DNA from 2 places in the Veillonella sp. ICM51a genome. Region 2 is predicted to be linked to the other one. Evidence: a T-box and tRNA genes for the amino acid it is inferred to sense, from the RefSeq annotation. Region 2 holds a T-box; the other holds one or more tRNA genes.

Region 1 (16,591 bases), on a different contig from region 2:
CGTAATGATCTTATACAGCATATGAAAAAAGGAGGTGCCTAGAATGGATGAACGTGAAAAAGCGCGGGCTCGTCGCCGTAGAAGACGTCGAGAACGTCAGATGAAAAAAAATAAGCTCCAATGGGGCCGTCTAATCATCGCATTCGTGTTAGCACTTACTGTTATTTGTGGCATCGGTTGGGGTATGTATAGTGGAATCAGCTATGTATATCATCGAGTAACACAAACTGATACTGCAAGTGAGATTGAAGAATCCAGTGAACTTAAGCATACTGATACGGTTAATGTAGAACAGAAAGCATTGGACAAGCCTGTATATGTATTAATTGTAGGGCGAGATAAAAATAATCCGAGTCAAGCTGACTCATTATTCCTCATGTCTATTAATATGAATACTAATACGATGGATATAATTGGTATTCCTAGCAATAGTAAAATTGAAAGTAGAGACCAAAAATCTGCATCTATGTTAAATCAAATGTATGCAGAAGGTAACATTGAACTAACGAAAGCCGTTGTAGAGGATATATTCCATATCAGCATACCTTACTATGTTGTCGTTGATGAGGCAGCTTTCAAAAAAACAAGTGATGTTTTAGGTAGTCAACAGTTTTACGTAGAAAAGAATATGGAACATGTTGATGCTGAAACTGGTAGTAAAGATATAGATTTACGAAGAGGCTATCAAAATTTAGATAGTGATAATGCATTAGCATATTTACGCTACACAGACGAAAATAATGATAATTTTGGACGTGTTCAACGACAAGAACGGTTCTTGAAATTATGGGTTGATCGGGAACAAGATACTTGGTTTATTACAAAAGCTTGGCATATATGGCGCTTATGGAGTCATTATGAAAGTAATATATCTACATGGGATGCTATTAAATTAATGCGTTCTATCGGTCAAATGGATAAAGACCATATTCATTTTTATATTTTGCCTGGTGAAAAAGAAAAAATTAATGACGTCGTGTATTGGCATGTAAATCCAACTGAAGCTCAGCGCTTAGTGGGAATTACAATGGGGACATTGGCACCAGAAGATTTAAGTCAATTTGTTTCTACACCTGAAACTAAAAAAGCACCTGTTGCTGTAGAATCAGAACAAAGCACACGTGTAAAACCATCAGAACCAGGTTCAGAACCAGAGAAGAAAGAATAATAGGAGATACAATGAAACAAAAAGAAGAAATTAAACAACATGTTTTAGCGCTTGCACAAGCGGCTTATGATAAGAAAGGTCATGATATTGAAATACTTGATTTGGAAGGTGTTTCTATGTTAGGCGATTATTTTATGATTGTAAGCGCCAATAATATTAAACAATCTCAAAGTATTGCAGATGAAATTGAGGATATAGCAGCAGAACAAGGTATGACGGTCCTCCATCGTGAAGGATATCGCGAAGGTGAATGGGTATTATTGGACTTTGGCGATATTATTTGTCACGTGTTTGGTAACGATGAAATTCGTGAATTTTATGGACTAGAAGCCTTATGGAACGATGCTGGACGTGTTCCTTTTGAAGGAGAATAATCTATGGCTAGCGAATTATTGGAAAATACCATTGCTACACTGCGTGTTCTACGCACTAGTGATCATGGCGCTTTCCTTGACGGTCAAACGGGAAATACAAATGATGATATTTTGCTCCATAAGGATCAACAAACCTCACCAGTTGCTATCGGTGATGATGTAGAGGTATTTCTATATCGTGACCCTAAGGGACGTTTGACTGCCTCCATGCGATTGCCTGCTATGAAGGTCGGTCAAATTGGTTATGTTGAGGTTATTAATGTAACCAATTTTGGTTGTTTCGTTGAGGTTGGTACTGAGCGGGGGATTTTTATGCCTCACGCTGAAATGCGTGGCAGACCTCAAGTAGGGGAAAAGGTATGGGTAAAACTATACACTGATAAATCTGGTCGTATGGCCGTTTCTATGGACGTTGATGATGAGATGAGACGCGCCTCTAAAGCTGCTACCGATGCTGTTGTAGGACAACAAGTAAATGGTGCTATTTACAATTTGACTAGTGATGGAGCCTTTTTTATTACTCCTGAGCGATGGATTGCTTTTTTGCATCGTTCAGAAATGACACGCAAATTAAATGTTGGAGAAATGGTAGAGGCTCGTGTTACGTTCAAACGTGAAGATGGTCGTATTAATGTGTCTATGCGTCCTATCAAAGAAAAAGCATTAATTTCTGATGGTCAGATTATAATGGAATACCTATTACAACGAGGCGGTAAAATGCCTTATAGTGATGAATCATCAGCCATGTTGATTAAGGATAAATTTAACATCAGCAAGGCTGCATTCAAACGAGCGTTAGGTCATTTAATGAAATCCCGCCTTGTAGTACAAGAAGATGGTTGGACATTGTTGACAGAAACTGGTAAACAATGGACCCCAAATTCACAAGAGGTCTAAACTATGAAGATTATTGTAGTAGGTGCTGGTAAGGTTGGGTATTCCTTGTGTGAAAGACTGGTGCAAGATGATCATGACGTATATCTTATAGACCGTTCACAGGAGCGTATCCATAATCTTGAAAATACATTGGATGTTAGTTTAGTATGCGGCAATGGTAGCGATATTCAGTTATTGAATGAAATTGACTTATCTGATGTGGGGATGTTTATCTCAGTTACCGATTCTGATGAAGTTAATATGTTATCTTGTGCGGTAGCTAAAATAGCAGGTGTTCCATCTACTGTAGCACGTGTGAGGGATACCAATATCGTTGATCATATGGACGATCATATGAAAGAACGATTAGGTGTTGATTTATTCATTAATCCAGAGATGGTTACGGCGCAAGAATTACTTCATATTATTGAAACACCATCCGCTTTGGACGTAGAAGAATTTGGTCAAGGCGCTGTACGTTTAATGGAATTTAAAATTAATAGTACATTCCCGCTCGTAAATAAACCTTTAAAAGAGTTGACTTTTCCAGAAGGTGTGTTATTGGTTGGCATTTTACGATTAGGTGAAATGATTATACCTCATGGTGAAAGCATACTATTACCTAATGACAGTGTTTTCTTTTTAGGTTTAAAAGATGGTATTAATGAAGTAGAACAAGAATGGTTTTCTAATCATGCAACCTTCCATAAACGGGCTGTTATTGTAGGCGCTGGTTTATTAGGTCGTAATCTAGCTATCTTATTGGAAAAAGCAGGATTTACTGTTAAGGTTATTGAGAAGGATATTGAGCGTTGTGAAGCCTTGGCTGCACAAGTGGATAAAACCATTGTCATCAATGGGGATGGTACGGATTTTGATTTATTAGAAGCCGAAGAAGTAGCCGATAATGATGTTATTATCGTTTTAACAGATGATGATAAATTAAATCTTTTAGTTGCTTTAGTAGGTAAACATATGGGCATACCTAAAACCGTTGTTCGTGTGGGACGTCCTGAATATATTATGCTCATGGAACAAGTCGGTATAGATATTGTATTTTCACCACGTCTAATGACTGCAGGACAAATATTACGATTTGTTCGAAGTGGAGAAGGCGTTGTCTCCATATCTACTTTTGAAGGTGGCAAGGCTGAATCTATAGAGATTCTTATTACAGAACAATCTCCCGTAGCTGGTAAACAACTAAAAGATATTCGGCTACCTGGTAAAGCCTTAGTTGGTGTTATACTCCGCGGTGATGACGCGATTGTTCCACGGGGGAATACAGAGCTGTTAGTGGGGGATCACATTGTACTATTCTCATTGCCTGAATCTGTTACTAAATTATTGAATTATTTAACGTAGGGGTTATATGCGCATACAGATTGTCATGTCCTTGGTAGGCAAATTACTCTATATTTTTGGAGCTTTTCTTGTTATACCATTTATATATAGTATTCTATTTGAAACTGCATATTGGTCCTTTTGTATTACGGCTATATTATCCATACTGCTCGGTGGTCTACTAGTACTTGGTGGAAATAAGAGTAAAACCTTTAGCTTGAGAGATGGTTTCTTAGTGGTTAGCTCAACATGGATTTTAACAATGTTATTGGGGGCGTTTCCCTTTATAATATCTGGTGTATTAGTCAACCCGATGGACGCGCTGTTTGAATCTATGTCAGGTATTACCGCTACTGGTGCTACAGTTATTTCTGATGTTGATAGCATACCTAAGTCTTTCATACTTTGGCGTGGTTTAATGCATTGGATTGGCGGTATGGGAATCATTGTGTTGATTCTATCATTCTTACGTAATCTTGGTGCTGATGCTGCGCATTTTTTCAATGCTGAGGCATCTGTGCCAAAACCAGGTGTAGTGTTACCACGGATTCAATCTATAGCATCGAAATTATGGACATTGTACGTAATATTTACAATCATCTGTTTTATCATGCTCTGCTTAGGTGGTATTGATCCTTTTGATGCATTGAATTATGCATTTTCTATTATTGCTACTGGTGGATTAACGCCAACTACTGCAGGTACTTTTTTATATAGTCAAAATACATATATATGTGTTGTATTTATACTATTTATGATCATTGCAGGTGGCAACTTTGCCGTATATTATAATGTAATTCAAAAGGGATTCTCAGCGTTATTCTCTGATTTTGAAACGCGTATGTATTGGCTTGTATTAGTTATTGGTATTCTTATCACCTTTATATCCTTATATTTTCAATCTAATTCTATGGATATAGGACAAGTTTTTCAAGATGCAGCCTTTACCTTAGTATCAATACAAACGGGCAGTGGTTTTGCCGTATCTGATTACGATCTATGGCCTGCTGCGGCTCAAATGATGTTATTTATAGCCAGTTTTTTTGGAGGGTGTAGTGGATCTACGACCGGTGGCGTTAAGATTATTCGTCTCATTATATTAATTAAGAGTAGTATCATTTATTTGAGAAAAGCCATACATCCAGATATGGTTCAAGTTGTACGAATCAATGGAAAGCCATTACCAGATAAATGGGTGCATATGACGCAACAATTTATATTTCTATATTTAATGATTTATGTTATATCCGTATTTCTTATGACATGTTTTGGTTTATCTACAGGTGATGCACTCCAAATAGTCACCGCATTCCAAAGTAATGTAGGTTTAGCCTTTGGTGGTTATGGACCAACTGATTCTTTTGCATTATTGCCATTAGGTGCAAAAGGTGTGGCTATTGTAGATATGCTATTAGGTCGTTTGGAATTATTTACGATTCTAGTCATGCTTCATCCACAATTCTGGGAAGGGTATTTTATTAAAAAAGATACTACAAAACGATATAGAATTTTATAGAAGTTTATATTGTATACTGCATTAGTTATGGGGGAGGGATTGTGTAATGGAAATAATAAAACGCCCATTAGGCTTGTATAAGGCAAATTGTTATGTATTAAAAAAAGACAATCAATCTCTCATAATTGACCCTGGATTTCATAGTAAACATATAATTGAGATGGTAGGAGATTCTAAACCAATTGCGGTTTTATTAACACATGGTCATTGTGACCATGTGTCGGCTCTTGATGATATTTGTGGACATTATAATATACCTGCATATCTACATGATGGAGATCATGAATTATTGCAATTGATTCGTCGTCGACCAAGTGTATACAAGAAAAAAATGTTCACTCAATGTATTCCTTTGCAAGAAGGTATACTAAATATCGGACCATTTCATATACGGGTGTATCATACACCGGGTCATAGTGCGGGTTCAGTATGTTTTGAAATAGAAGGTCATCTATTTACAGGTGACACTATTTTTAAACAAAATGTGGGGAATAGTGATAACTATAATGGCAATGCTAAAGCTTTACGTAAAAGCTTATGTAAAATAATGGAGTTAGATGATGCATTATTAGTAGAACCTGGACATAGGGAGAGCACTATTTTGGGAGATGAAAAAAACTTCATCAAGAATTTACACATATAGTGTTGACAAAAACTCTGATAACAGATATACTAAGCAAGTACTTTGGATACGGCCCCGTGGTGTAGCGGTTAACATGTCGCCCTGTCACGGCGAAGATCGTCAGTTCAAATCTGATCGGGGTCGCCATTCATGCCTCGGTAGCTCAGTCGGTAGAGCAACGGACTGAAAATCCGTGTGTCGACAGTTCGATTCTGTCCTGAGGCACCATGTACATGCGGGAATAGCTCAGCGGTAGAGCACCGCCTTGCCAAGGCGGGGGTCGCGAGTTCGAATCTCGTTTCCCGCTCCACTAATTTTATATGGCGGCATAGCCAAGCGGTAAGGCAGAGGTCTGCAAAACCTTTATTCCCCAGTTCGATTCTGGGTGCCGCCTCCACAAAATCGTTACCCATGCCGGGGTGGCGGAACAGGCAGACGCAACGGACTTAAAATCCGTCGGTTAGAAATAACCGTACCGGTTCGATTCCGGTCCTCGGCACCATTAGACTAACTTCGGTTAGTCTTTTTTTGTATATAATTTTAACTGTATTTACGCGTAGGTATATAACGTGAGTAAACCGAATCTGTTGATTAGTGAATGTCTTTGCGGTGTTTGTTGCCGTTATGATGGTGTCCATAACAAAATAGACTGTTTGGAAGAGCTTAAGAGTCTCTATAATCTTATACCAGTATGTCCTGAGGTACTGGGTGGGCTTTTAACACCAAGACCCCCAGCGGAGCGGATAGGTAATCGAGTCCAAACGAGAAATGGTATAGATGTTACAGAACAATTTAAACGTGGTGCAGAATTAGCTTTAGCAATTGCTATAGATAAAAATTGTTTGTGTGCTTTACTAAAGGCTAAGAGTCCAAGCTGTGGATATGGTGAAATATATGACGGTACATTTACTAGAACCCTCGTAAATGGGGTTGGTGTCACGTCTGAGTTTTTATTACAACATAATATACAAATATATACGGAAAAGAATGTACAGGATCTTATAAAGCACAATAGCGACGATTGATATGTATCAATCGTCGCTATTGTTGCATTAGTGTATGTTATTGACCTGCATTAACTGGGTCATTTGTTAATGGCTGTTCACCTAATAGTGTTGTTAAATTGTGTAAATTAAATCGATAAGCACTATTACTAAAGTCTCTTGTTTTATCGTAACGACTGTTTGGTGCATGCATGAGACCAACTAATGTATCGTACAATAAATCATTTGTGAAATATTGATGTTCATGACTATCGAGTGCTGATACCGTTTGAGGATATGCTGCACGATATTGAGGCGATAAGTACATCCAGAATGGAATGTGAGTCATCACAAAATCAAAGGTGTCTGGATTGTGGGACTTGTCAACGCTTTCACCATGATCAGAGAAGTAAACCATAGCTTGAAGATTTAAATTATCTTTACCATAGGTGTAGATTTGTTGTAACAACCAATCTGTATAGAGCTGACTATTAGCATAAGCCTCGATACCTTCAGGATTGGGACCTTTTTTCCATTTACTGAATTCATGCGGATAGCGGTCATTATAATAAATATGACTGCCCATAATATGAATTACGATAAAATTATTTTTACTTGGATCAGCTGTTTTTAACAATGGCAATAATGCTTCATCATATAAATCAGAGAAGCCATAGGATTCGTGAGCCCACTTTGTAGTATCCGCCGTTTTAGCCATCAAAGAAATAGCTGTATCGTATTCGCCAAATACGCCTTGGTTACTGAACCACGATGTGGTGTAACCTGCTTTTTTAGCTACATCCAAAATATTAGCAGAATCTAAGAATGGTCGGTCGTTATATTGATTGCGCTCTGAAAGGGCACGTTCTAAGGTTGGTACTGTTTGTACGTAGGAAGAGTATGCATGATTAAAGAAGATAAAATCTTTATTGTGATCGCGCATATCCTCTTGCCAAGGCGTGTCATCGTATTGGAATTTTGGATTGTAGACCTTCATATAGTCACGGGAACTGGATTCGCCGATAACGAGAATGATAGTTCCAGGCGCTTTAGTAGGTGTCGTATCCTTTGTATCCAAATTGAATGAATCAAATACAAGATGGTGATTATCGTTGTATTGTTGCATTTCTTTAACATAATTACCAGCAGCCGTCCAATTGGCTACGATGCATGTTTGAGGAAATAAGAAGAATGGTACATATACGATAAATGCTACCATGGATGCGATGAGTACACCTAATCGCAAAGGCCGTGTTGTATTAAAATCGACAACTCGTTTCATACCTAGGTTGCACCAATATAGGAAGAGTGTCCATAAAATGAGGCCTATGACGATAGCAATAAGGCCGGGAATACCAGCAGCATTTTTTAAGAATCCAAAGGCTTCTTCAGGATTTGTCATGTATACGGCCAATAGGCTTGCTGGTGTTAAACAGTGCCAGGTGGTTATATAATAACCAATTTGTAATAATGGAATAAGACTAAGGAACGAAGAGAATAAAGCTAGTATAGCTGATGTTAATTTCTGTAGACGTCCCGTTTGGGATACCAAATATTGGATACCTGAAAGCCCCATAAATAGAAGTAAGCCGAATAGAAAATCATTGGCAAATTCATAGAAATATAGAGGTTTTACATAAGACCAATGAAATAATAATGGAAATGTGAGTCCCCATAGTAAGCCTACTAAACCATATCCTAAGAACGCACGATGAAATACGGTACAACTCATAAAGTATTGGAATAAAAACATACCAACCATGGTCGGTACCGCAAGGATTGTAATATCCTCTACATCGAGTCCTAATGTGATAGGTTCATAAATAAAAAATAGTGCAATGTAGAGCACTATGCCTATAATGCCAAAGCGCAAAATAGGATTTTGAATCAATGATTTCATTGATGACAACATAATGTATCCTTTCTAAAGGAGATTACAACAAATATATAATTTTCTTCACATTATAAGATAACAAAGAATACTAAAAAATACAATTATATATGGTGAACGTAGAAGAAATTTTCGATTTACGATATAATTATATAGTTATGAAATAGTATCGTTAAGGAATGGGGATTCATGGGGGACTATAATTATAAATTGGATGTATTCGAGGGACCTCTCGATTTACTTTTACATTTAATTGAAAAACATAAAATTGAAATCACGGATATCCCAATCGTTGAAATTACAAGCCAATATTTAGAATACTTAGATAATTGGAATCATTTTGATATCCATTATAGTAGTGAATTCCTTGTAATGGCATCTACATTATTACAAATTAAGTCCCGTATGCTATTACCTAAGGTTGAACCGGAACCAGATGAAAGCGAAGATCCACGAGATGAATTAGTGGCTAAGTTAGTAGAGTTTAAAAAGATAAAAGATTTTACTCAGCTATTAATGGAAAAAGCATCGGTTGAGTCGAATGTGTTTAGTCGCCCTGAGGAAACGAGTGTATTAGGTTTAGATAGTTATTATAATTTAGAACTATCTAAATTATATGATATATTCTATTCTGTATTACATAAGACCGTTGAATCTGAAGATGAACAACAGGTTCGTCAAGTAACTGTTGAGAAAGATGCATATAGCTTAGAGGATATGATCGTATCCTTAGCGAGTCGTGCAAGGCGTGGTGAACGATTGGCGTTTCGTGAGCTACTTGTTGCTATAGAATCTAAAAGTGGTATGGTAACTATATTCATGGCTGTACTAGAACTTTTAAAACAACAAGAATTAGTCATGTTTTACGAAAATGATGATATTATTTTTACCGCACCTATCATTGGTGAACGGGATGTACAAGTAGAGGAGGAGTAGCATGGGCATATCAGATTTAGAAGCGGTATTGTTTTCTGCGGCTAAACCTATTTCTATTGATGTCATTCAAGATATATTTAAGCTTTCAAAACAAGATAGCTTGACATTGATAGATTACTTAGCATCTGATTTAGAATCCCATAAACGCGGTATTCGCGTGCGAATCTCTGCTGCTGGTGTGGAACTGGTAAGTGCACCAGAATCGGCTATGTATATTGGTCATATACGTAAAAAAGAGGATAAATTATCTAATGCAGCTATGGAAACACTAGCGGTTATTGCATATAAACAACCAATTACAAAAGCTGAAATTGAAGAGGTACGCGGTGTTAATAGCGACAAGGTAATTAAACAATTATTGTCTCGCTCATTAATTGCTGAGTTGGGTCATAAGGATACGGTAGGTCGCCCTATTCTGTATGGCACAACTGATGAATTTCTGCGAAGTACAGGTGTTACTTCAATTGATGATTTGCACAAAGAGCTAGATACTGCAGAGTCTGATATGTCAGGTGTATCAATAGACAGTGTGAAAGATGAAAGCTTAATAGAATCTCCTAATGAGGATGGAACAGAGAACATATAGAAAAGGATATAATATGGAACGATTACAAAAATTTATCGCCAGCTGTGGTGTAGCTTCTCGTCGTAAGGCAGAAGAATTAATTGCGTCTGGTAAGGTACGTGTCAATGGCCGTAAAGTGACGGAACTGGGGGTTAAGGTTGATCCTATGAAAGATAAGGTCATGGTTGATGGACAATTATTAGCCGTGGAAAAACCTGTGTATTATTTAATGAATAAACCGAAAGGTGTTATTACATCTGTTACAGACCCACAAGGACGAGAAACTGTAATGGATTATATTAAAAATGAAAAACGCCGTATCTATCCAATTGGACGACTTGATTTACATACGGAAGGTTTATTGCTTTTAACAAATGATGGAGAACTAGCTCAGAACCTTACACATCCATCTAAAGGCGTTGAAAAGACATATGAAGTTCGTATTAAGGGGCGTGTAAATGATACAGATTTACAGGTTATCGCCGATGGTGTGCCTCTTGAAGATGGTGTGACAGCACCTGCTACACTTGTAGATTTAGGATTTGATGACCACAATGGGGTTCACGAAGTAGAAATTACTATTCATGAAGGTCGTAATAGACAAGTACGTCGTATGTTTGAACATTTTGGTTACCGAATTCATAATTTAAAACGTATTGCTTATGGTGGATTAACATTAAGTGGTGTTAAGCGCGGTGGTGTTCGTCAATTGACACAACGTGAAGTAAGTGCACTTAAAGCGCTAGGAGCTTCTAAATGAAGCGCGTCGTTGTAATCGGAGGTGGTGCAGCAGGGCTAATGGCTGCTGTCATTGCTGGTCGAGAAGGGGCAAAGGTAACGCTTCTCGAAAAAATGAACTATGTTGGTAAAAAGATGGGCATTACCGGCAAAGGACGCTGCAATATTACGAATGCTTGTGATATGTCTGATTTTATTAAAAATACACCGGGCAATGGTAAGTTTTTATATGGTGCTTACGAGCGCTTTACCAATGAAGATTTGTTGCAGTTATTACACGACGCTGGTTTAGAAACTAAGGTAGAGCGAGGTGGCCGCGTATTTCCAGCTTCAGATTCTGCACTGGATGTACGAAATACCTTTATGAAGCTTATGAAACACTATGGTGTAGATGTTCATCTTGAGGAACCAGTTAAGAAACTTTTGGTTGATGATGGTGTTGTCACCGGTGTTGTGACAGACAAAGAAACCTATCACGCTGATGCCGTGGTTATTGCTACGGGAGGTAAATCATATCCTGCTACCGGTTCTACTGGTGATGGATATATGTTGGCGGCTCAAGTAGGCCATAAGATTACCGATATCCGTCCATCTTTAGTACCGATTGTAACGGAAGAGTCCTGGGTAAAAGATTTAATGGGGCTTAGCCTACGGAATGTTGAATTGTCTGTAGTTGCTAAGAATAAGGTACAAGCCAAGATGTTTGGGGAAATGATGTTTACCCATTTTGGCATTACCGGTCCTATCGTTTTATCCCTTAGTCATACGGTGGGAAAATTGATGCGCAAAAAAAATATCGGCACTATAGGTTTAGATATCAATTTAAAACCTGCATTATCTCCAGAGATATTAGATAAACGATTACAAAAAGATTTTGATCTCTATTCTAAGAAACAATTAATTAATGGGATGAAAGATTTGTTACCAAGTCGATTAATACCATTAATTATTGAATTGGCCGGTATTGATCCACAAAAACCGATTAATCAGATTTCAAAGGAAGAACGACAACAAATCGGTTATATGTTGCAACATATGCCTCTTACCGTGAAAGGATTACGTCCTGTAGAAGAGGCAATTGTTACTGCTGGTGGTATTTCTCTTAAAGAATTTAATCCTAAAACTATGGAATCTAAGTTGGTTAAAGGTTTATATGGTGCAGGTGAAGTATTGGATATTGATGCTTTTACAGGTGGATATAATCTACAGGCTGCCTTTTCTACAGGATATGTAGCAGCTATGCATATAACTCACCCTGAGGCGTTTTAATAGAGACATTTTACGCTGTATGATTAAATAGTATATTTTATATAATTTGTGAAAGTGATACAGGGACTTATGAATACACATAAAATTGCCGTTGCTGTTGACGGCCCAGCAGGCGCTGGAAAATCATCTATTTCTAAAATAGTGGCAAAAAAACTGGGGTATCTTTATATCGATACAGGTGCTATGTACCGTTCTGTTACATGGGCTGTATTGCATAATCATATTGATGTAAATAATCAAAAGGCAGTGGAAGCATTATTACCAGAATTAGATCTTACTATGGAGGCCAGTGATGATTCATGTAAGGTTTTTATTGCTGGTCAAGATGTGACTGATTTTATTAGAACGCCACAAGTGAACAATGCTGTATCTATAGTGGCTTCATATAAAGGGGTGCGTCAATATTTGGTTGAACGACAACGACTTATGGCAGAAGCTGGTGGCGTTATATTGGATGGACGTGATATTGGTTCCGTTGTATTACCTAATGCGGAATTAAAAATATATCTAACCGCTTCTGTAGAGGCTCGTGCTATGCGCCGGTACTTAGAAGTGAAGGGTACAGTTAACGAACAAACTTTAGAGGATATTAAAGACAGTGTTATGCAACGTGATGATATGGATAAGAATCGAAAGGAATCTCCATTGATTCAGGTAGAGGATGCTGTATTGGTCGATTCTAGCGAAATGACATTTGATGAAACTGTAGAACATATATTACATCTAGTACAGGAGCGAATCTAAATGAACAAATTTTCTACATGGCTTTGGCGAACTGCCTTTTGGTTGCGCTATAAAGTCGGCTATGGATTAAAGGTTTATGGTCGCGATAATTTCCCTATGGAAGGTCCGGTTATTGTGGTGCCAAATCATTTAAGTAATAACGATCCACCTATTTGTGGCTATGCATTGCCTAGGCACGTACACTTTATGGCAAAACAGGAATTATTTGTAAATCCAATTTCAAGATTTTTTTGTACCTGGCTTGGTGCATTCCCTTTAAATCGTGGAGCTATAGATAAAATAGCAATTCGTCATGCTTTAGGACTATTAAAGAATAATAAAGTATTAGGAATTTTTGCAGAAGGTAATCGTCAAAAGAATGGAAAATTAGGACGCTTTCACGATGGGGCCGCATCCATTGCGTTGCGTACAGGAATTGGTATTACCCCAGTTGCCATTATCGGTTCTCATAATATGAAGAGAAACCAAGTTGCTTGCATCATTGGTAAACAGGTACCTGTTAGTAAAGCTAAACCGACACCTGAGGCTATTAAAGAGGTTAATGATTGCGTAAAGGGTGAAATTCAACGCATGATTGATTCCTATCATAAAAATCGCATAGAGGAGACGTTATGGAAATAATTTTAGCTGAAAATCATGGCTTTTGTTATGGCGTAAAACGAGCTGTTGAAATGGCTAATGAAGCTGCTGATAGCGATGGTAAAAGCTATACATTGGGTCCTATCATTCATAACCCACAAGTAGTTGGTCGTTTAGAGAGTAAAGGTGTTAGCCCGATTCAAGAGGTGTCGGATATTGATGAGGGAACTATGATTATTCGGTCTCATGGTGTGGGCCCTGCAATATACGAAGAAGCAGAAGAGAAAGGCTTAAACATTTTGGATGCCACTTGTCCACATGTGAAAAAAGCTCAACAAGATGCAAAATCTGTTATCGAAGATGGTATGACACTGGTTATATTGGGCGAAAAAAACCATCCTGAGGTTAAAAGTATTAATTTATGGGCGAATAACAAAGGAATAATCATCGAAGATGAAGAATCCGCCAAAAATCTACAAGTTGTTGAAAAAATGGGTGTAGTTGTTCAAACGACCTTTTCACAATTCAAATTTAACAGTATAATAGAGATATTAGAGAAAAAATCTAAGAATCTTAAGATTTTCAAAACGATATGCAATGCAACTCAGGAGCGTCAGAATTCTGCCGTTGAATTAGCTCGTAACGTAGATCTTATGATTGTGATAGGTGGTAAGAACAGCGGCAATACGAATCGATTGGCAGAGGTTTGTCGAGACGTTGGATGTACAACATATCACATTGAAACTTCTACTGAATTACAACTGGAATGGTTTAACCGAGTACAGACGGTAGGAGTAACAGCAGGAGCATCGACTCCCGACTGGATTATTAAGGAGGTCATTGAGACAATGAAAGATTTTGCAGAATTATTAGCAGCAGAAGGTCAAGAAGAATTTAAGAAAGGAAACGTTGTAGAAGGTCAAGTAGTACAAGTTGAAGATGAACGCGCATGGGTATCTTTTGGCTACAAAACTGAAGCAATTTTGAATAGAACTGAAATTTCTTATCCAGCACCAAACTCTGCCAAAGATGTGTTGAAAAATGGTGATGAAATTAAAGCAGTTATCATGAACCACATCAAAGAAGATAATCCTATTTATCTTTCCATGACTCGTTTGGCTAAAGATGAAGATTGGCAATATGTTATCGAAGCTCAAGAAAAAGACGAACCTATCGTATGTAAAGGTATCGATGCTATCCCAGCTGGCTTGGTGGTAACAGTAAAATCCCTTCGTGGTTTCATTCCATTGTCCCAAGGTGATGTGCATTTCGTAAAATCTTTGGACAACTTGGTTGGTACTGAATTTGAAGCAAAAGTTCTTGAAATCGACGAAAAGAAAAACCGTTTGGTTCTTTCTCGCCGTGCAGTACTTGAAGTGGAACGTCAAGCAAAATTAGCTGAAGCATTGAAAAATATCAACGTTGGTGAAAACTATAAAGGTATCGTTCGTAAAATCATGCCTTATGGTGCATTCGTAGATATCGGTGGTATTGAAGGTTTACTTCATATTTCCGACATTTCTTGGCAAAAAATTAAAAAAGTGGAAGATGTTCTTTCCGTTGGCCAAGAAATCGAAGTTAAATTACAATCCTTCGACCCTGAAAGCAACAAATTATCCTTGTCCTTAAAAGCTTTAACTAAGAGCCCATGGGATGTTGCTGAAGAAACTTTACACGTTGGTGATGTAATCACTGGTAAAGTTGTTCGTTTGGTAGCTTACGGTGCATTTGTAGCTGTTAACGATGATATTCAAGGTTTACTTCACATTTCTCAAATTACAAAACAACGTAATGCTAAAGTTGAAGATTACTTGAACCGTGGTCAAGAAGTTGAAGTTAAAATCATTTCTCTTAACAAAGATGAAAAGAAATTGGGCTTGGCTTTGACTGAGTTGATGGAAGCAAAAGAAACAGAAGAAGACGCTGAATAATTCAGAATCTTTTAATGAGGCTAATCAAGGTTTTCCTTGATTAGCCTTTTTGCGTACATTCCCTTTAATATGATAAAATGAAGTGATGTATATAGATAATAAAAGAGGTGAAAGTATGGCAAAACCATTAGTGGCCGTAGTTGGTCGTCCAAATGTAGGTAAATCTACATTATTTAATGCCATTGTTAATAAACGAATTTCTATCGTCGAGGATATACCTGGCGTTACACGAGATAGAATTTACTTCGATGCAGAATGGCTTAATCGTGAGTTTACAATGATTGATACAGGTGGTATCGAGTTTGTAACAGAGAACAGCCATGTTATTCCTAAAATGATGCGTTTACAAGCTGAACTCGCTATTGAAGAAGCTGATGTAATCCTCTTTGTGGTTGATGGCAAGCAAGGTATTGTACCGGCTGATGAAGAAGTGGCCAATATTTTACGTACTAGTGGAAAACCAGTAGTCCTTGTAGTGAATAAAATTGACAGTGTAAATCAAGAACCTAATATTTATGAGTTTTATAATTTGGGACTTGGTGATCCAATTGGCATTTCTGCAAAGAATTTAATGAATCTAGGTGATTTATTAGATGATACGGTTAAACATTTCCCACCTGTAGGAACTAATGTAGATGAGGAAGATACCATTCATGTGGCCATCATTGGTCGTCCTAATGTAGGTAAATCATCTTTGACTAATGCACTGTTAGGTCAAGATCGCGTTATCGTTTCCGATGTAGCTGGCACTACTCGGGACTCTATTGATACGCACTGGACACATGGGGATCAAAAATTCGTACTCATCGATACGGCAGGGATGAGACGTAAATCCAAGATTGATGAAGCTGTTGAACGTTACAGCATTGTTCGCTCTCTTCGTTCCGTTGATCGCTCTGATATTGTTGTACTTGTATTAGATGGCGTTGATGGCGTTACAGAACAAGATAAAAAAATTGCCGGTTATGCGTATGAAGCCGGTAAGGGCGTTATTATTGTAGTTAATAAGTGGGATCTTGTAGAAAAAGATGATAAAACTACATTGAGATATACTG
Region 2 (16,591 bases):
GCGAACGATTACATGTGATAGCCGATACAGATTTAGACCATATTCTTGAGGTCGCATTAGATCAAAAACCATCATTACTGGTCATCGACTCCATACAAACAATGTTTACTGCAGATATCGAAGCTGCACCTGGTAGTGTTAGTCAAGTCCGTGAGTGTACATCGCGTTTATTACGGTTTTGTAAAGAACAGAATATTCCGACCATTATCATTGGTCATGTAACAAAGGAAGGCAATATTGCAGGCCCTCGTATGCTTGAACATATGGTGGATGTAGTACTCTATTTTGAAGGGGAACGTTCCTATCAGTTCCGTATATTACGAGCTATCAAAAATCGTTTTGGTTCCACATCGGAAACCGGTATTTTTACCATGATAGAAGATGGTTTAGCAGAGCTGGCTAATCCGTCGGCGTCCTTGTTAGCTGAACGAGCAGATGATGAAAGTGGTAGTGCGGTCATGATTTATCTTGAAGGGGTTCGTCCCATTCTGGTAGAGGTTCAAAGTTTGGTAGCTACAACAGCCTTTGGAATGCCAAGGCGTACGGCTATTGGCTATGATTTGAATCGTCTAATTGTGCTACTAGCAGTATTGGAAAAACGCTGCGGCTTTACGTTGGGCAATAAGGATGTCTACGTCAATGTAATCGGTGGGTTAAAGGTTAATGAACCGGCTTGTGATTTATCGATGGCCGTTGCCATTGTATCAAATTTAAAAAATCGCGTAGTGCCTCATGACATGGTGATTCTTGGAGAGGTTGGATTGACCGGTAATGTTCGTAGTATCCCACGCATAGAACAACGAATTAATGAAGCTAAGAAATTGGGCTTTACAAAGTTTATTATCCCAGAAGGGAACTACAAGCAAATTAAGCACGATGATAAGTCTATTCAAATCCGTGGTGTTACGTCAATTGCACAAGCGATGCAACTCGCATTTTCTTAATACATGTTATAGTTCATAGAAGGCTAATTCATTGAGTATAAACTCTATGGTATTCGAAGGAGGTGATGCCATGATTTATGGCATTTTACGGTATGTGATTGCTATCCTTATCGGCACGGCCGCATACGTAGGTATGGACAATTTAGCCCCTATTATTGATCCTTATTTAGTATCTCAATTTGCAAGCTTTGGAGATATGTCGCTCACTGTAGCACGTATTTCAGTTATTGTGCTTGGTACAATAATTGGTATTTTAATAGGCTATTTTATTTCGTCCTTTATTTTAAAACAAGGTTTAGTCATTGCTAGACGATTGGAACGGGTATTAACACATATTCCTAACCAAGAATTGATTGCAGGCACCATCGGTTTATTATTTGGTCTTATTATTGCTAATTTAATTGGTGCAGCATTCAATCAGGTTCCTATCATTGGACCGTATATTTCAATCATCTTAAGTGCCATTTTTGGCTATAGCGGTGTACGTTTGATGGCCCGTAAGGGACCTGAAATGTATCTTAACTATTTAAAGCAATGGAAACGCAGTGAAGCGGGGACTAAAAAAAGTAGAGGCTTCAACATGTTTGGATCTCACAAGTCCAGTGACTCAAATTCAACTGCAAAGTTATTAGATACTTCTGTTATTATTGATGGGCGTATTAAGGAGCTGTGCGCTACTGGGTTTATTGATGGCCCATTGGTAGTTCCTGTCTTTGTTTTAAATGAGTTACAAATTATTTCCGACTCCGCAGATGCGATGAAACGAAATCGTGGCCGTCGTGGGTTAGATATTTTAAAAGAAATGCAGGATGCAAAACTTGTATCTATTGAAATTGTAGAAGATGACTATGATGATCTACACGAAGTTGATTCTAAATTGATGCGATTAGCTTTAGAGAAACAATGGAAGCTTATGACCAATGATTTTAATCTTAATAAGGTGGCTCGTGTACAAGGCATTAAGGTTTTAAATTTAAACGAATTAGCCAATGTATTAAAACCGGCCCTTATTGCAGGCGAATGGATTCGCGTACAAGTAATGAAGGAAGGTAAAGAGGTTCAACAAGGCGTTGCTTACCTAGACGATGGTACAATGATTGTCGTAGAAGATGGTCGTCCGTATGTAGGTCAAGAGGTTGAGGTTATGGTTACATCCATTTTACAAACCAGTGCAGGTCGTATGATTTTTGCGCGTGTAGATGGAGGTAAGCATGAGTAAGGTTAGCTGTATTGTATTAGCTGCCGGCGCAGGTCGCCGGATGGGTCATGATGAGAACAAAATCTTCATTAAACTTGGCAATAAATCGATTATTCAATGGACGTTAAGTCACATTGAACAAGTTAAAGCAGTGAGTGAAGTCATTCTCGTTGTTGCTGATGGCGAAGCAGACTATATGAAGCAGCATATTGCATCATTAGGGCTTTCAAAATCAATTAAAATTATCACAGGTGGCAAAGAGCGACAAGATTCTGTGTATGCAGGTTTACAAGCGGTTAGCGATGATATGGATATTGTCCTCGTTCACGATGGAGCTAGACCTTTAGCAAAGCCAGAGTTATTTGAACGTGTCATTGAAGGGGCCAAGACTCATGGTGCTGTGACTATAGGCGTACCATCTACAGATACGATTAAGCGTGTTGATATCGATGGACAGGTTTTAGAAACATTGAATCGTAACGAGTTGATGAATATTCAAACGCCACAAGGTTTTCTAAAAGATATATTCAAAGAAGCTCAGGAAACGGCTAAGCGTGATGCTTATTTGGGGACGGACGACGTGTCCTTAGTTGAATATATCGGTAAAGATGTGTACATTTTAGATGGCGATTATGAGAACATCAAGGTTACGACACCAAACGATATAGCGGTGGCTAAACGGTATTTAGGAATCAAGGAGCAACAGATGCGCGTAGGTTTTGGATATGATATTCATCGATTGAAGGAAGGAAGACCTTGTATTTTGGGCGGTGTTCATATCGAATCACCGGTTGGCCCCGATGGTCATTCCGATGCAGATGTATTGATTCATGCGTTGATGGATGCCTTACTTGGTGCTGCTGGTTTAAAGGATATAGGCTACTATTTTCCACCAGAAGATGATGCATATAAAGGGATTTCTAGCATGATTTTATTAAAACATGTGAATTCCTTGTTGAAAGAAAGAGGCTTAGAAGCCTATAATATAGATATTATGGTTATTTCTGAAACGCCAAAATTAAAGCCACACATCGATACGATGAAGGCTAATTTACAATCTGTTTTAGAAATTCCATTAGATCGCATTAGTATTAAGGCTACTACCAATGAAATGCTTGGTGCCATCGGGCGCCGTGAAGGTATTGCAGCACAGGCAGTAGTTTCCGTATATGAAGGAGAGGTTTAATTATGAAGGTACGTTTTGCGCCAAGTCCAACAGGTCCATTTCATATTGGCGGTGCTCGATCCGCTTTGTTCAACTGGCTATTAGCACGTAAGGAAAAAGGTACGTTTGTACTTCGCATTGAGGATACAGATTTATCTCGTTCTACTCGTGAAAGTGAAGAAAATATTAAAGCATCTTTGCAATGGCTCGGTATGAATTGGGATGAAGGCATCGACGTAGGTGGTGAAAATGGCCCTTATCGTCAAACAGAACGTCTTGATTTGTATAAAGAAGTAACACAACGCCTACTTGATGAAGATAAAGCGTATGAATGCTTCTGTACAGCTGAAGGGCTTGATGAAGTACGTCAGGCGCAAATGGAACGCGGTGAAACCCCTAAATATAATGGTCATTGTTGCCATCTTACAGAAGAAGAAAAAGAAAAATATCGTGCAGAAGGTAGAAAACCAACTATCCGTCTTCGCGTACCTTTGAATAAAACCTATGCATTCGATGATATGGTTCGTGGTCATGTATCCTTCGAGTCCAATGGTGTAGGTGACTTTGTAATCGTAAAATCCGATGGTATCCCTGTATATAACTTTGCCGTTGTAATGGATGACCACATGATGAAAATCACTCACGTTATTCGTGCGGAAGAACATTTATCCAACACACCTCGTCAAATGGCTATCTACGAAGCACTTGGTTGGGAAATTCCTATATTTGGCCATATCTCCTTGATTCTTGGCAAAGATTATAAGAAGATGTCTAAACGTCATGGTGCTACATCTGTTGATCAATATAAGCAATTGGGTTACTTGCCAGAAGCATTAGTAAACTTCTTGGCACTTCTTGGTTGGGCTCCAGAAGGTGAAGAAGAATTCTTTACACAAGATGAATTGATTCAAGCCTTCTCCATGGATCGCGTTGCTAAGAACCCAGCTGTATTTGATATCGATAAATTAAACCACATCAATTTCCATTACATGAAAAATTTGAGCGATGAAGAATTATTCCGCCTTTGCTTGCCGCATTTAAAAGAAGTTGGTTTAGCTCCAGATAGCTTGAATCAATCTGATATTGATTGGTTAACATTACTTTGTTCTACATTCCGTGATCATATTAGCTTTGGTGCTCAAATTAAAGATCATGTAGGCATGTTCATGGGGGAAACAGTATTCCTCGAAGAAGGTCATGAAGAAGAGTTAAAGGCAGTGCTTAACGAAGAATCTGCGCCAACAGTATTGAATGCTTTCAAAGAAAAATTAGCAGACATGGAAGAAGTTACACCAGAAGCTGTTAAAAAGGCTATCAAGGCTGTTATGAAAGAAACTGCTTTGAAAGGTAAATTTGTATTCATGCCATTGCGTGTTGCCTTGACTGGTCAAATGCATGGTCCTGACTTAAACAATATCGTTACATTGCTTGGTAAAGAAAAATGCTTACATCATTTAGACAATGTAGGTGCTTTAACTAAATAATAAAACATTTCCATTGTTAAAATCGTATTGGTTCCAATCATTTTAGGTATTGTATTGAATTACTTTATTGGATCTAAAATTGAACCTGTTAAATCTGTATGTCCTACCATAGCAGCTATTGCAGTATTACTTATCTTAGCAGCCGTAACAGCGGTTAACCAAAAACAAATTGCTGAAACAGGTCTCATCATTTTTGTAGCTTGTTTAGTACAAAACTTGAGTGGCTACGTTGTTACATTCTTTATTTGTAAAATTCTTAACATCGATGTATCATCTCGTCGTGCTATGCAAATTGAAGTGGCTATGCAAAACTCTGCATTATCCGTTTCACTAGCGATGAAACATTTCACACCTCAAGCAGCGGTAGCGGGTGCTGTTTTCTCGATTATTCATAATTTTACAGGCTCTATTTTTGCCGGTATTTGCCGCAAACATGATGATAAAGAGAAGTTAGAACAAGCTTAGTCATTAACTTATTAAGTAAATCGTTCTAATAATTTATAATTGATAATATATTTCAATAAAATATATAGTTAAACCTCCATTTTCATAATCCTTAATATGTTTAATTCCCTTGATAAAGGGACATATTCAATGGTTTTGAAGATGGAGGTTTTTCTTGTAATTATTGACATTATATAGCATTATTGGTAAAATTATTTTATATCTTAATATAGGTATACATTAAAAGCTAAGATTGAAAGAAGTACTCTACAACTAACTTTTTAGCGAGAACCGATGGTGGGAGGGTTTAAGGATAGGTAGACGAAATGCATTCATGAGCTGACATTCCGATTATAGGTAGGTTTGTCCGGTGACGCGCCGTTATGCGATGAGTGGGTACCACATTGGTGCCTAACAGAGTGGAACCGCGGACCATCGTCTCTGTATGAGATGAGGGTTCTTTTTTATTTTTCGAATATGGAGGCATCAGTATCGATGAGAGAAATTACAGTTTATAATACAATGACGCGCCAAAAAGAGGTATTTACTCCTGTAACACCAGGTGAAGCAAAGATGTATGTTTGTGGTGTGACACCATATAATCATCCTCATATTGGTAATGCTCGTCCTTTTGTAACGTGGGATGTAATTCGTCGCTACATGAAACATGTAGGATATAAAGTAACGTATGTACAAAACTTCACTGATGTAGACGACAAGATTATTAATACATCTAATGGTGAAGGCGTGGCATGGGACGTAATTGCTAATCGTTATATCGATAGCTATTTTGAAGTAATGGATGCACTCGGCGTAGAACGTGCCGATGTATACCCACGCGTATCTACTCATATCCCTGATATCCTTAAAATGATTGAGACTCTTATCGATAAGGGTTATGCTTATGAGTTAGATGGCGATGTGTATTTTAGCGTAGAAAAATTTGATCATTATGGTGAATTGTCTGGTCGTACATTAGATGATATGGAAGCAGGCGCTCGTATTGAAGTAGATGGTCGTAAAAAGAACCCTATGGACTTTGCACTTTGGAAAGCTGCCAAGCCAGGTGAACCATTCTGGGAAAGCCCTTGGGGCAACGGTCGTCCAGGTTGGCATATTGAATGTTCCGCTATGAGCCAAAAATATTTAGGCGAAGAATTTGATTTCCATGGTGGTGGTAGTGATTTGATTTTCCCTCATCATGAGAATGAAATTGCTCAATCTGAAGGTTGTTCTGGTCATCATCCTTCTGTAAAATACTGGTTGCATAATGGATTCATTACGATTAATTCCGAAAAAATGTCTAAATCCTTGAACAATTTCTTCTTGGTGAAAGATATTTTGGAACAATATAGTCCAGATGCTTTGCGTTACTTCTTACTTAGCACACATTATCGTAGTCCATTGGATTTCTCCGATGAACGTTTAGAAGAAGCTAACAAATCTTTGGAACGATTAGGCACTGCTATCGAAAATCTTTTATATCTTGAAAAATGTGAAGCGGGCCCTTGTGATGATGCTCAACGTTTATTAGAAAAAGCTAAAGAATATGAAGAAGAATTCGAAGCCGCTATGAGCGATGATTTTAATACTGCATTAGCTACATCTAGTATGTTTGGTCTTGCTAAGGAAATTAATATTTACTATCAAGTTGTAACAGGTAGAGAAGGCGTTGTTTGCCAAGATGCTATCGCAGAGGTAAAACGTATCTTCAAATTTATGACAGAGGTCATTGGCGTATTAGAAAAAGCTTGGGAAGGTAATACTGGTGCTGACGCAGCAGAATACGAACAATTGATGGATGTTATTCTCTCTGTTCGTCAAGCATGCCGTGAACAAAAGCAATGGGCTCTTGCCGACTGTATTCGCGACCGATTAGCTGAAATTGGCATTACTATTGAAGATTCTCCTGCAGGAGCACGGTGGAAAAAGCGTGAAATTTAAGCAATTTCAATTTCTGAAACAAGAAGCTATTAAAAAATTAATACTCTTAGATACGGAGGACCATTCTTTTGTATCTAAATCAGCATCTGAAGTTTTAGCTTCAGATGCTGTTATGTTGGCCTATATTGGTGATGCTGTATATTCTATGTACATTAGACAACGCGTTGTAGAAATGAGTATTTCGAGGGTTCAGATTCTACATACATTGGTAACTGAATTTATTTGTGCAAAATCTCAGTCAAAAGTATTGGAACAATTAGAATCAATGTTTACAGAGGATGAACAAACAATTGCTAGACGAGCTCGAAATAGTAATGTCAATGTACCTAAGAGTAGTTCTGTACGGGAATATCGAAATAGTACCGCCTTTGAAGCAGTCCTTGGTTTCTTATATGAAACAGGTCAGCAGGATCGACTTAATGAATTGATGAAAGAGGCCTATTCTATTACATTAAGAGGACTTTCACATGGATAATTATATTGTAGGCAGAAATGCCGTAAAGGAAGCATTAAAAGCAGGCCGTTCTATACAACGCATTTTAGTGAGTGACGATAAAATTAAAACGGGTTTATCTGACATCGTGGGTCTAGCGAAATCCAAGGGGATAGAGGTTCGTCCCACACCTGTTAAACAGATGAATCGATATGAAACGGATGTACCTCATCAAGGTGTTATTGCATTTGTTAATGCTGTAGAATTCAAAGACCTTGGAGAAGTACTGCAAGAGTCGAATCATGAGAATCCATTGCTTATCTTAACGGATGGTGTAGAGGATCCTCATAATATGGGGGCTATTATCCGGACCGCTGAATGTGTGGGAGCTACTGCGGTTTTAATTCCCAAACGTCATAATGCACCAATTAACGCAACGGTTGCCAAAACATCTGCTGGTGCAGTGGAACAAATTCCCCTTGTTCAAGTTGGCAATGTTACACAAACGATTAAACAGCTTCAAAAGCAAGGTTTTTGGGTTCTTGGTGCTCATATGGAAGGTGACCGTACCTTGTATGAAACCGATTTAACGATACCTACCGTCCTTGTTATTGGAAATGAAGGTAAGGGGATTAGTCGTGTCGTAAAAGAAGCTTGTGATTTCCTAGTTACCATCCCTATGTATGGTAATTTAAATTCTTTAAATGCATCTGTAGCAGCTGCTATTCTCATGTATGAAGCAGTTCGACAACGGACTATGAAGGTAAAATAGAGGTGCTACATGTTAAAGGATATTTTAATCGTCGATGGGTATAATGTTATCTTCGCATGGCAAAGTTTAAAAAAACTGGCTAATGAATCCTTGGAACACGCTCGAATGGAATTACGTAATCAGCTTTTAAACTATGGTAAATTTAAAGGCTATGAGGTTATACTCGTGTTTGATGGTAAATATACTAAGTCGATAGCGAGTATCGAAGAAATCACTAAAGGGTTTATAGAAGTATATACCGATGATGGTGAAACGGCAGATTCTTTTATTGAACGAGAAGTATTCTTGCGCCAAGGTAAGTATACTAATGTATACGTCGTTACTTCTGACGGGGCTGAACAAAATCAAATATTAGGCTCTGGTGGACTTAGGATTCCAGCAAGAGAATTGCAAAATGATATGCGTCTTGCCAAGCAAGAGGAACGCTTGCAATATACACATAAACATCATCGTGACCAAATGGTACTCAGGAGAAATGAGGTATATGACCACTTAGATCCCGATGTGGCTAAAAAATTAGAAGCTATACGGAGAGGTACAAAGTAAGCACAACAGATAGACCTGCTGTAGTAGTATGAAGTACATTCTATTTCATAAATATTGCAGAACATATATAATTCAAGTATAATAACATATATTGGTATTTCTACAATATGTGATTGTATGGAGGACCTATGAACAATTTTCATATGCAACAGTCCGATTACAATTTCAAAGAAATGACTGATGAGCAAGTTGTGGTCATAGCTCAACAAGAGCAAAATGAGTTTGCAATCGACTATATAGTCAATAAATATAAAAATTTTGTGCGCGCTAAGGCGCGTACCTATTTTCTTGTAGGTGCCGATCGAGATGATATCATTCAAGAAGGCATGATTGGCTTGTATAAGGCTACTCGTGATTTTAGACATGATAAATTAGCCTCTTTTCGGGCATTTGCAGAACTATGTATTACACGGCAAATTATTACGGCCATAAAATCTGCGACGCGTCAAAAACACGCACCACTCAATTCTTATATTTCTTTAAATAAACCTGTGTATACAGAAGAGTCTGAACGGACCTTGTTAGAAATGCTTTCATCAGCACGAAGTACAAATCCAGAGGACCTCATTATTAGCCAAGAAGAGCTAGATGATATAGAAAAAAACATAGGACATATTTTAAGTGATTTAGAGTGGCAAGTGTTAGAAGGCTATTTAGATGGTAAATCATATCAGGAGATGGCAAAAGGTACTGATCGTAGCATCAAGTCGATTGATAATGCTTTACAAAGGGTTAAACGTAAATTAGAGAAGTTTTTGGAACATCGTGTATTAGATGCTCCTACACAGGAAGGATGACTATTGTGACAAATTTTTTGATGGTTTTAGAAATCATTGTGTCCATTTTATTGATTGTTGTTGTAATTGCTCAAACTAGTAAGAGTTCTGGTATGGGCGGCGCCGTTTCTGGTGCGGCAGATTCTACATTCGGCGGTAAAGAACGCGGCTTAGATGGGTTCTTATCTCGCTGTACAATCATTTTAGGTATTATCTTTGCTGTGTTGAGCTTAGTTCTAGGGGCAATGATTAACCAATTCTAATTTGAAAGCCTGCCTAGCAGGCTTTTCTTTTTTTCAGCATATATAAATATTATGCAAAGGAGGTGTTTATATGAAAGAAAAAGTGTTAGCGTTTTATAAATCTATTTATCCCCATACGTATCATATCGATGATGCTGCTATGGATTGTCATATTAAGGGCGGCCGTGAATTGGATGCCTTTATGGATGCTGCTAGAGAACTATTAAAAGAGGGGCGTTTGAGCTTTATACGAAAAGATGTATATGCCTATAATAATGATACAGAATTTATTGAAGGAATTTACAAGGGATATAGAAAATCCTTTGGATTTGTTATTACTGCTCCTGATGAAGAGGATGTGTATATAGCAGAACAAAATAAGGGCACTGCTATGCATAATGATAAGGTTCGTGTACGTATTATCACATCTCGTGATTCACGCCATAAACGAGAAGGTGTTATAACTGAAGTCATAGAACGAGCTAATGAAACTGTTGTAGGTACCTATGATAGACAGCATTCCTTTGGATTTGTCATCCCTGATGATGAACGATTGGGAACAGATATTTACGTTGACTTACATAATACCTTAGATGCTCGTAGTGGTGCTAAGGTGCTTGTAAAAATTATCAAATGGCCAGAAGGCGATAAGAAACCAGAAGGTGTCATTACAGAAGTATTGGGCTATAAAGGTGACGTAGGCCTTGATATTAACTGTATTATGGCTAATTATAACTTGCCATTTTCTTTTCCAGAAGATGTTGTGAAAGCGAGTCAACATATCAACACGACCATTACAGATGATCCTAAACGTTGGGACTTACGCGACGTGCCAATGGTTACCATCGATGGAGAAGATGCAAAGGACCTAGATGATGCAGTCAGTGGTCGTAAACTCGATAATGGTAACTATGAACTAGGTGTACATATTGCCGATGTAAGCCATTATGTAGTGTCACAAAAGGCTATCGATAGAGAAGCCTATAAACGCGGTACATCTGTCTATCTAGTAGACAGAGTTATCCCTATGTTACCAGAGGTACTATCCAATGGTATTTGTAGCTTAAATGCTGGCGAAGATCGGTATGCCATGACCTGTATGATGGAAATTGATACACATGGTAAGGTAGTTAATTATCGGATTCAACCATCTATCATCCATGTGAATCGCCGTTGCAGTTATAAAGAGATTTATAAAGCATTAACCGAAGATATTATTCCTGATGACTTGGCACCTCTTATGCCGATGATTCACAATTTATCCGACATCGCAAAAACTTTAAATGATATGCGCCGTCGTCGTGGTGCACTGGATTTTGATTTCCCTGAATATAAGGTGCTTTTAGATACAGAAGGCACACCATTGCGCATTGTACGTCGCGACCGTACATTAGCGGAACGACTTATTGAAGAATGTATGCTTATAGCTAATGAAACGGTAGCTACTCATCTAAAGAATACAAACCGTACGAGTGTATATCGTATCCATGAAACACCGAGCGAAGAAAAGATGAGTATGTATCAAAAGGTACTCAATTATTTAGGTCAAGATATTCGATTACATCTTGATGAATTAGAGCCACGCGTGTTCCAACATATTTTAGATGCTGTTAAGGGCACGGATATTGAACAAGTGGCTCAAATCATGACATTGCGTTCCATGCAACAAGCTAAATATAGCATCGATAATGCAGGTCATTTTGGGTTGGCGTCGAAATGCTACACACACTTTACATCGCCTATTAGACGATATCCAGATCTCATGGTACATCGCTTATTAAAAGCTGATATGGGATGGCCTGATGGATATGCACACCGCGATACTAAAACAGAATTTTTAGAACGTGCTGCTGTCCATTCTTCAGAACGTGAACAAGTGGCTGTAGCTGCTGAGCGCGACACAGTCGATTTAAAGAAAACCCAATATATGGTTCCATTTATTGGCGAAGTCTTTGAGGGTAAAATATCTAGCATCACATCCTTTGGTATGTTTGTAGAGTTAGATAATGGTATCGATGGTCTTGTTCATATGAATATGATGACTGATGATTACTATTTTTACGATGAAGAACATTTCCTATTAGTTGGCAAGCGTACGGGTCAAATCTATCATTTAGGTGATACGGTAATGGTGACATTGGTGAAAGCTGATGTAGAAAAACGTCAAATCGATTTCGTACTTGGCGAAGTGGATAATCTTATGAGAATTCAAGAAATGATGAAGAATTCCGAAGATTATGTAGGGGTAAGAGAAAAGAAACCGTTTGGGCGTTCTGGTATCTCTAAACAATCTAAACGAAAAGGCAAGGGACATAGCAAGTCTTCTAAACGAAGAGAACGATATTCTGGCTTATCTAGTGTTACAAAGCAAAAAAAGGGACGCAAAGACTATAAAGGGTCTAAGAAAAAAGTAAAGAAACGTAAACGATAATAAAAATATTAATACCTATTGTGAGGTGACTATGGCAAAGAAAGATGCTCCATCATTAATTGCAGATAACCGCAAGGCACGTCATGATTTTAATATTCATGAAACCTATGAAGCGGGCATCGCATTGACGGGAACAGAGATTAAATCAATTCGCCAAGGTAAATTAAATCTTAAGGATAGCTTTATCCGCATTGATAAGGGCGAAATGCTTCTCTACGGTGTTCATATCAGTCCTTATGAACAGGGCAATCGCTTTAATCATGAGCCTGAGCGAACACGTAAACTATTGATGCATAAATCGGAAATAAAAAAATTATTCCAACAAGTGAAAGAAAAGGGATTCTCCTTGATTCCGTTGAACTTTCATTTTAGCCGTGGCTATGTGAAGGTAACGGTTGGTCTTGTAACAGGCAAAAAATTGTACGATAAACGCCAAGATATGGCAGAACGGGATGCAAAGCGTGACATTGCTAAGCGTTTGAAAGAACAACAAAAATACTGATATATAATAGGAGGATGTTTAGTGGAAGTTAATCAATACTTTTATAGTTTGGCAAAAATATCAGCTCAAAAAGCAGCTGAAAACGGAGTGCATGTAGATCCTAAATTTATATATACTCAATGGTATATTGAAACAGGTGGGTTTACATCTCAACTACAAGCAACACATCATAATCTTGGTGGTGTTACAGCATCAGATGGCAGCTGGAGACATTTTACGGATTTTATTGATTTTGCCAACTATTTTGGCAATTATTTGACATACTATAGAGAAGATGGCATGACAAATGCTACATCTCTGTATTCGTATATCAATGCCTTGTACAATGGCGGATACTTTACAGCAGATTTTAATTCTTATTATGGCTCTGTATTACAAGTGTTTAATACAATCAATTTCTAAATATGGTTAAGGGACTGTTTTACAGTCCCTTATTTTTATGCATATTGTTAACTTAATACAAAATATAAGTTGATAAAAATCACATATTTTCTTATAATGTAAACAAAGTGTGATTTATATAGTTGACAATGTAAGTACATGAAGAGGTGAATACTATGAGTCAAATTCGTCAAATCACAGAAATCGGTATTTTAACTGCTATGATTACAATCTTGGGAGCTATCAAGATTCCTAATCTTGTGCCGGGCATTGAGTTCCAGTTATCGGCACCATTAGCGGTGGCAATTTGTGCGGCTTTTGGGTTTAAAAAGTATATCATCAGTGGTTGTTTATCCAGTCTTATTGGGTTGGCATTGGGAACACAAAATTTTCTAAGTGTTGCTATTGCTATGCAGTTTAGATTAGTTGTGGGTTTCTTATTGTGGATTTGCAAAAATCATATGCTTGGTGTAATCCTAAGCGGTCCTATTGCTTCGACGGTAGCTCGATTAACTCTATCCGTCTATGTTGGTAAAGGAGCTCTAGCTATGGTTATGCTAGCTGTACCTGGAATGATTTTTACTGCTGTTGTAGCGCCAATTATGACTGCTGTATTTAAAAAGGTTATATCCGCTGCTACGCATAGTGTACCTCGAAAGGTCGTGTGATGATGGGGTTATACAGTATTCGCATGCGTGGTGCAGAAGGGGGACCTCATGAAGAAGGGGGCCGTCATATATCAGGTGCTGAACGCATTGTAGAGGAAAGTGATTTAGAATCTGTAGCGGCCTCTTTAATTCATCGTGCATTGCATCATAGTAAAGGTAAGTCAGATTTTATAAATATTCGTATAGATGCGGTTCACGATGAAGATATTGCTTACGTTGATTGCATCGCTATCGATGAACATCAGACTGAGTCTGTAAAAGAATCGCATGAATTAGCAAAAGAGTTATTACAGTCAGTAGTGGCGCATAAGGCCGTAGAAAATGCTTTCACAGAACTAGGCCAATTACCAGGTAATATGCGTGGTGCTATTCTGATGGATGCAAATACAGGTGTGCGATTGGATCAAGACACTATGCGTGGTGTTCGCGTAAGTCATATGGATGCGTGTGGCAACGAAACAAGATCTATGAATGTGCATATGCGTGAAGCACTAGTATTAGCCACAAAGGTGCAGTCATGTCCTGGTATTGTAGGTGAACTTTGTTGGTCCGACGATCCAGATTATACAGTGGGGTATGTAGCATGTAATGGCATATATCATCGCATTCCGAATATGAAAGAAATGGGAAATCCTATCGGGGGCCGTGTATTTTTTGTAGATACCAATAGGCCTATTCGTGAAATTGTTGATTATTTAGAGAATACAACAGTATTGGTACGGTGGTAGCATGGATTATTATCAAGACTTTCAAAAAAAACTAGAGGCTAAGGAGCAAGAACAAAATAAAAGAACGATTAAGACCTACGAGTCCTTAGATGCAGTACGTGTAAAACGCAATGATAGTGAATATATCATGATGGCATCTAATAATTATTTGGGACTTACTCATGATGCTCGAGTACAACAAGCGGCTATGCAAGCAATTCAACGATATGGCACCGGTTCTGGTGGTGCTAGACTTACATCAGGATCGTTTCCATTGTTTAAGGAATTAGAAATCGCTATAGCCAATTTTAAAGGAACGGAACAGTCACTTGTGTTTAATACAGGCTATATGGCTAATGTTGGTACGATTACGGCCTTGATGAATAAACATAGCGTCATCATTAGTGATGAATTAAACCATGCTAGTATCATCGATGGGTGTCGTCTCAGTGGAGCTCATATTGAGCGGTATAAACATAAAGATGTAGAACATGCTGAATATATTCTTAAGAATTATAAATCTGCGTATAAAATGATCATTACTGATGGTGTATTTAGTATGGATGGAGATATTGCACCATTAGATAGGCTGTATGAGTTAAGTAAGGAATATAATGCTCTTCTTATGGTAGATGATGCGCATGCGACCGGTGTCATCGGAAATGGGCGAGGTACGGCTCATCATTTTGGTCTTACCGATGTAGATGTACAGCTTGGTACCTTGAGCAAGGCCTTAGGTTCTGTTGGCGGCTACGTGGCGGGACGTAAGGAATTGATAGAATACCTGATTAACTATAGTCGTAGCTTTATATTTTCTACAGCTTTGTCCCCGGCGGATATCGGTGCGGCTTTAGAGGCCCTACGAATTGTACATGATGAACCATCTGTGGTCGATACATTACGTGAAAACACTGTGTATATGGCACATAAATTACAGGCTATGGGCATTGATTGTGATGACGAAACGCCTATATTCCCAATTGTGGTAGGCGAGAATGATCGAGCTTTAACATTGGCCCGTGAGTTAGAAGAACGCGGTATTATTATTACAGCGATTCGACCTCCTACGGTTCCTGTTGGTGAAAGTCGGCTACGCATGACAGTTACAGCCGCTCATAGTAAAGAACAACTTGATTATGTAGCGCAAACGCTGCATGAATTACTAGTTGACATGAATATACATTAGGGGTATGATAGATAAACCAACAAACCCATGGGGATGTAAAGGTTTCGACAGGGGCGAGTGTGGTATAGATAGCGAGTCGGCGTTCCATTGGGCCGTTAAACGGTGGGAAAACATTTAAACGCAGAAGAAAATTTTGCATTAGCTGCATAAGCTACGTCCCTCATACTTGTGCCTACCAAGTGTGAACGGACGTCAAACTGTAGGCTGGCTTAATTTAGTCGTTCATATGAATTAGGCGAGACAACATGAACTGGAGTACTGTAGTTTGTCTGTGAGCGATAGGTACTTGAGACTTAAATCATAGACTGTGCTCGGAGAAGTCTATATGGCAACGCTTTTGGACAGGAGTTCGACTCTCCTCATCTCCACCATGAGATGATTCATACCGAAGATTTAGTATCGTGTAGTGATACTGAGTCTTCGGTATTTTTTGCTTTGTACACAAATTTTTATGAAAGTCAACAAAATATGGTGTGAAATTGCACACCATTAAATGCATATAAATATAGATTTTATCTAGGTTTATAGGACATAGAAATCTTGACTATCTAATCGGAATAAAGTACAATATATTGAGATATTTATGAATTTGGATCTTATAAATTTAGTGTTATGAAAAGGAGTACATGTAATGAAGTCTCGATATTCACGCATGTTAGCAGTATTAGCAGTATCTGCTTTACTGGTGGCAGGCTGTGGTAGCCAACAACAGCAATCAGCTGATGTGGCGGTAAACTCGTATAAAATCGTATCGCAAAACGCACAAGT

Evidence for each region. A T-box is a leader RNA that pairs with one kind of tRNA and senses whether it is charged. The one in region 2 lies ahead of cysS (cysteine--tRNA ligase), so its partner is inferred to be a tRNA-Cys.
Region 1: it has a tRNA-Cys gene. The T-box ahead of cysS (cysteine--tRNA ligase) is inferred to sense a tRNA for this amino acid. The anticodon was not compared.

Annotation. Positions count from the first base shown of each region.
Region 1 covers NZ_JAPX01000023.1:150,960-167,550, reverse strand. The annotation lists gene yqeK (bis(5'-nucleosyl)-tetraphosphatase (symmetrical) YqeK) at 1-42, shown strand, start outside; gene HMPREF1504_RS03935 (LCP family protein) at 44-1,168, shown strand; gene rsfS (ribosome silencing factor) at 1,180-1,542, shown strand; gene HMPREF1504_RS03925 (S1 RNA-binding domain-containing protein) at 1,546-2,439, shown strand; gene trkA (Trk system potassium transporter TrkA) at 2,443-3,783, shown strand; gene HMPREF1504_RS03915 (TrkH family potassium uptake protein) at 3,791-5,278, shown strand; gene HMPREF1504_RS03910 (MBL fold metallo-hydrolase) at 5,325-5,921, shown strand; tRNA gene HMPREF1504_RS03905 (tRNA-Asp) at 5,972-6,047, shown strand; tRNA gene HMPREF1504_RS03900 (tRNA-Phe) at 6,053-6,128, shown strand; tRNA gene HMPREF1504_RS03895 (tRNA-Gly) at 6,136-6,210, shown strand; tRNA gene HMPREF1504_RS03890 (tRNA-Cys) at 6,223-6,297, shown strand; tRNA gene HMPREF1504_RS03885 (tRNA-Leu) at 6,314-6,402, shown strand; gene HMPREF1504_RS03880 (DUF523 domain-containing protein) at 6,470-6,925, shown strand; gene HMPREF1504_RS03875 (phosphoethanolamine transferase) at 6,963-8,795, opposite strand; gene HMPREF1504_RS03870 (ScpA family protein) at 8,964-9,710, shown strand; gene scpB (SMC-Scp complex subunit ScpB) at 9,712-10,296, shown strand; gene HMPREF1504_RS03860 (pseudouridine synthase) at 10,310-11,035, shown strand; gene HMPREF1504_RS03855 (NAD(P)/FAD-dependent oxidoreductase) at 11,032-12,282, shown strand; gene cmk ((d)CMP kinase) at 12,352-13,026, shown strand; gene HMPREF1504_RS03845 (1-acyl-sn-glycerol-3-phosphate acyltransferase) at 13,027-13,647, shown strand; gene HMPREF1504_RS03840 (bifunctional 4-hydroxy-3-methylbut-2-enyl diphosphate reductase/30S ribosomal protein S1) at 13,638-15,536, shown strand; gene der (ribosome biogenesis GTPase Der) at 15,652-16,591, shown strand, end outside.
Region 2 covers NZ_JAPX01000006.1:82,825-99,415, forward strand. The annotation lists gene radA (DNA repair protein RadA) at 1-944, shown strand, start outside; gene HMPREF1504_RS00805 (PIN/TRAM domain-containing protein) at 1,015-2,163, shown strand; gene ispD (2-C-methyl-D-erythritol 4-phosphate cytidylyltransferase) at 2,156-3,328, shown strand; gene gltX (glutamate--tRNA ligase) at 3,331-4,791, shown strand; partial or broken gene HMPREF1504_RS00820 (bile acid:sodium symporter family protein) at 4,798-5,256, shown strand; T-box leader at 5,476-5,681, shown strand; gene cysS (cysteine--tRNA ligase) at 5,731-7,179, shown strand; gene HMPREF1504_RS00830 (Mini-ribonuclease 3) at 7,169-7,654, shown strand; gene rlmB (23S rRNA (guanosine(2251)-2'-O)-methyltransferase RlmB) at 7,647-8,384, shown strand; gene HMPREF1504_RS00840 (NYN domain-containing protein) at 8,394-8,930, shown strand; gene sigH (RNA polymerase sporulation sigma factor SigH) at 9,059-9,727, shown strand; gene secG (preprotein translocase subunit SecG) at 9,733-9,969, shown strand; gene rnr (ribonuclease R) at 10,040-12,379, shown strand; gene smpB (SsrA-binding protein SmpB) at 12,411-12,881, shown strand; gene HMPREF1504_RS00865 (glucosaminidase domain-containing protein) at 12,903-13,283, shown strand; gene HMPREF1504_RS00870 (hypothetical protein) at 13,439-13,930, shown strand; gene HMPREF1504_RS00875 (6-carboxyhexanoate--CoA ligase) at 13,930-14,658, shown strand; gene bioF (8-amino-7-oxononanoate synthase) at 14,660-15,823, shown strand; RNA gene ssrA (transfer-messenger RNA) at 15,853-16,194, shown strand; gene HMPREF1504_RS00885 (efflux RND transporter periplasmic adaptor subunit) at 16,455-16,591, shown strand, end outside.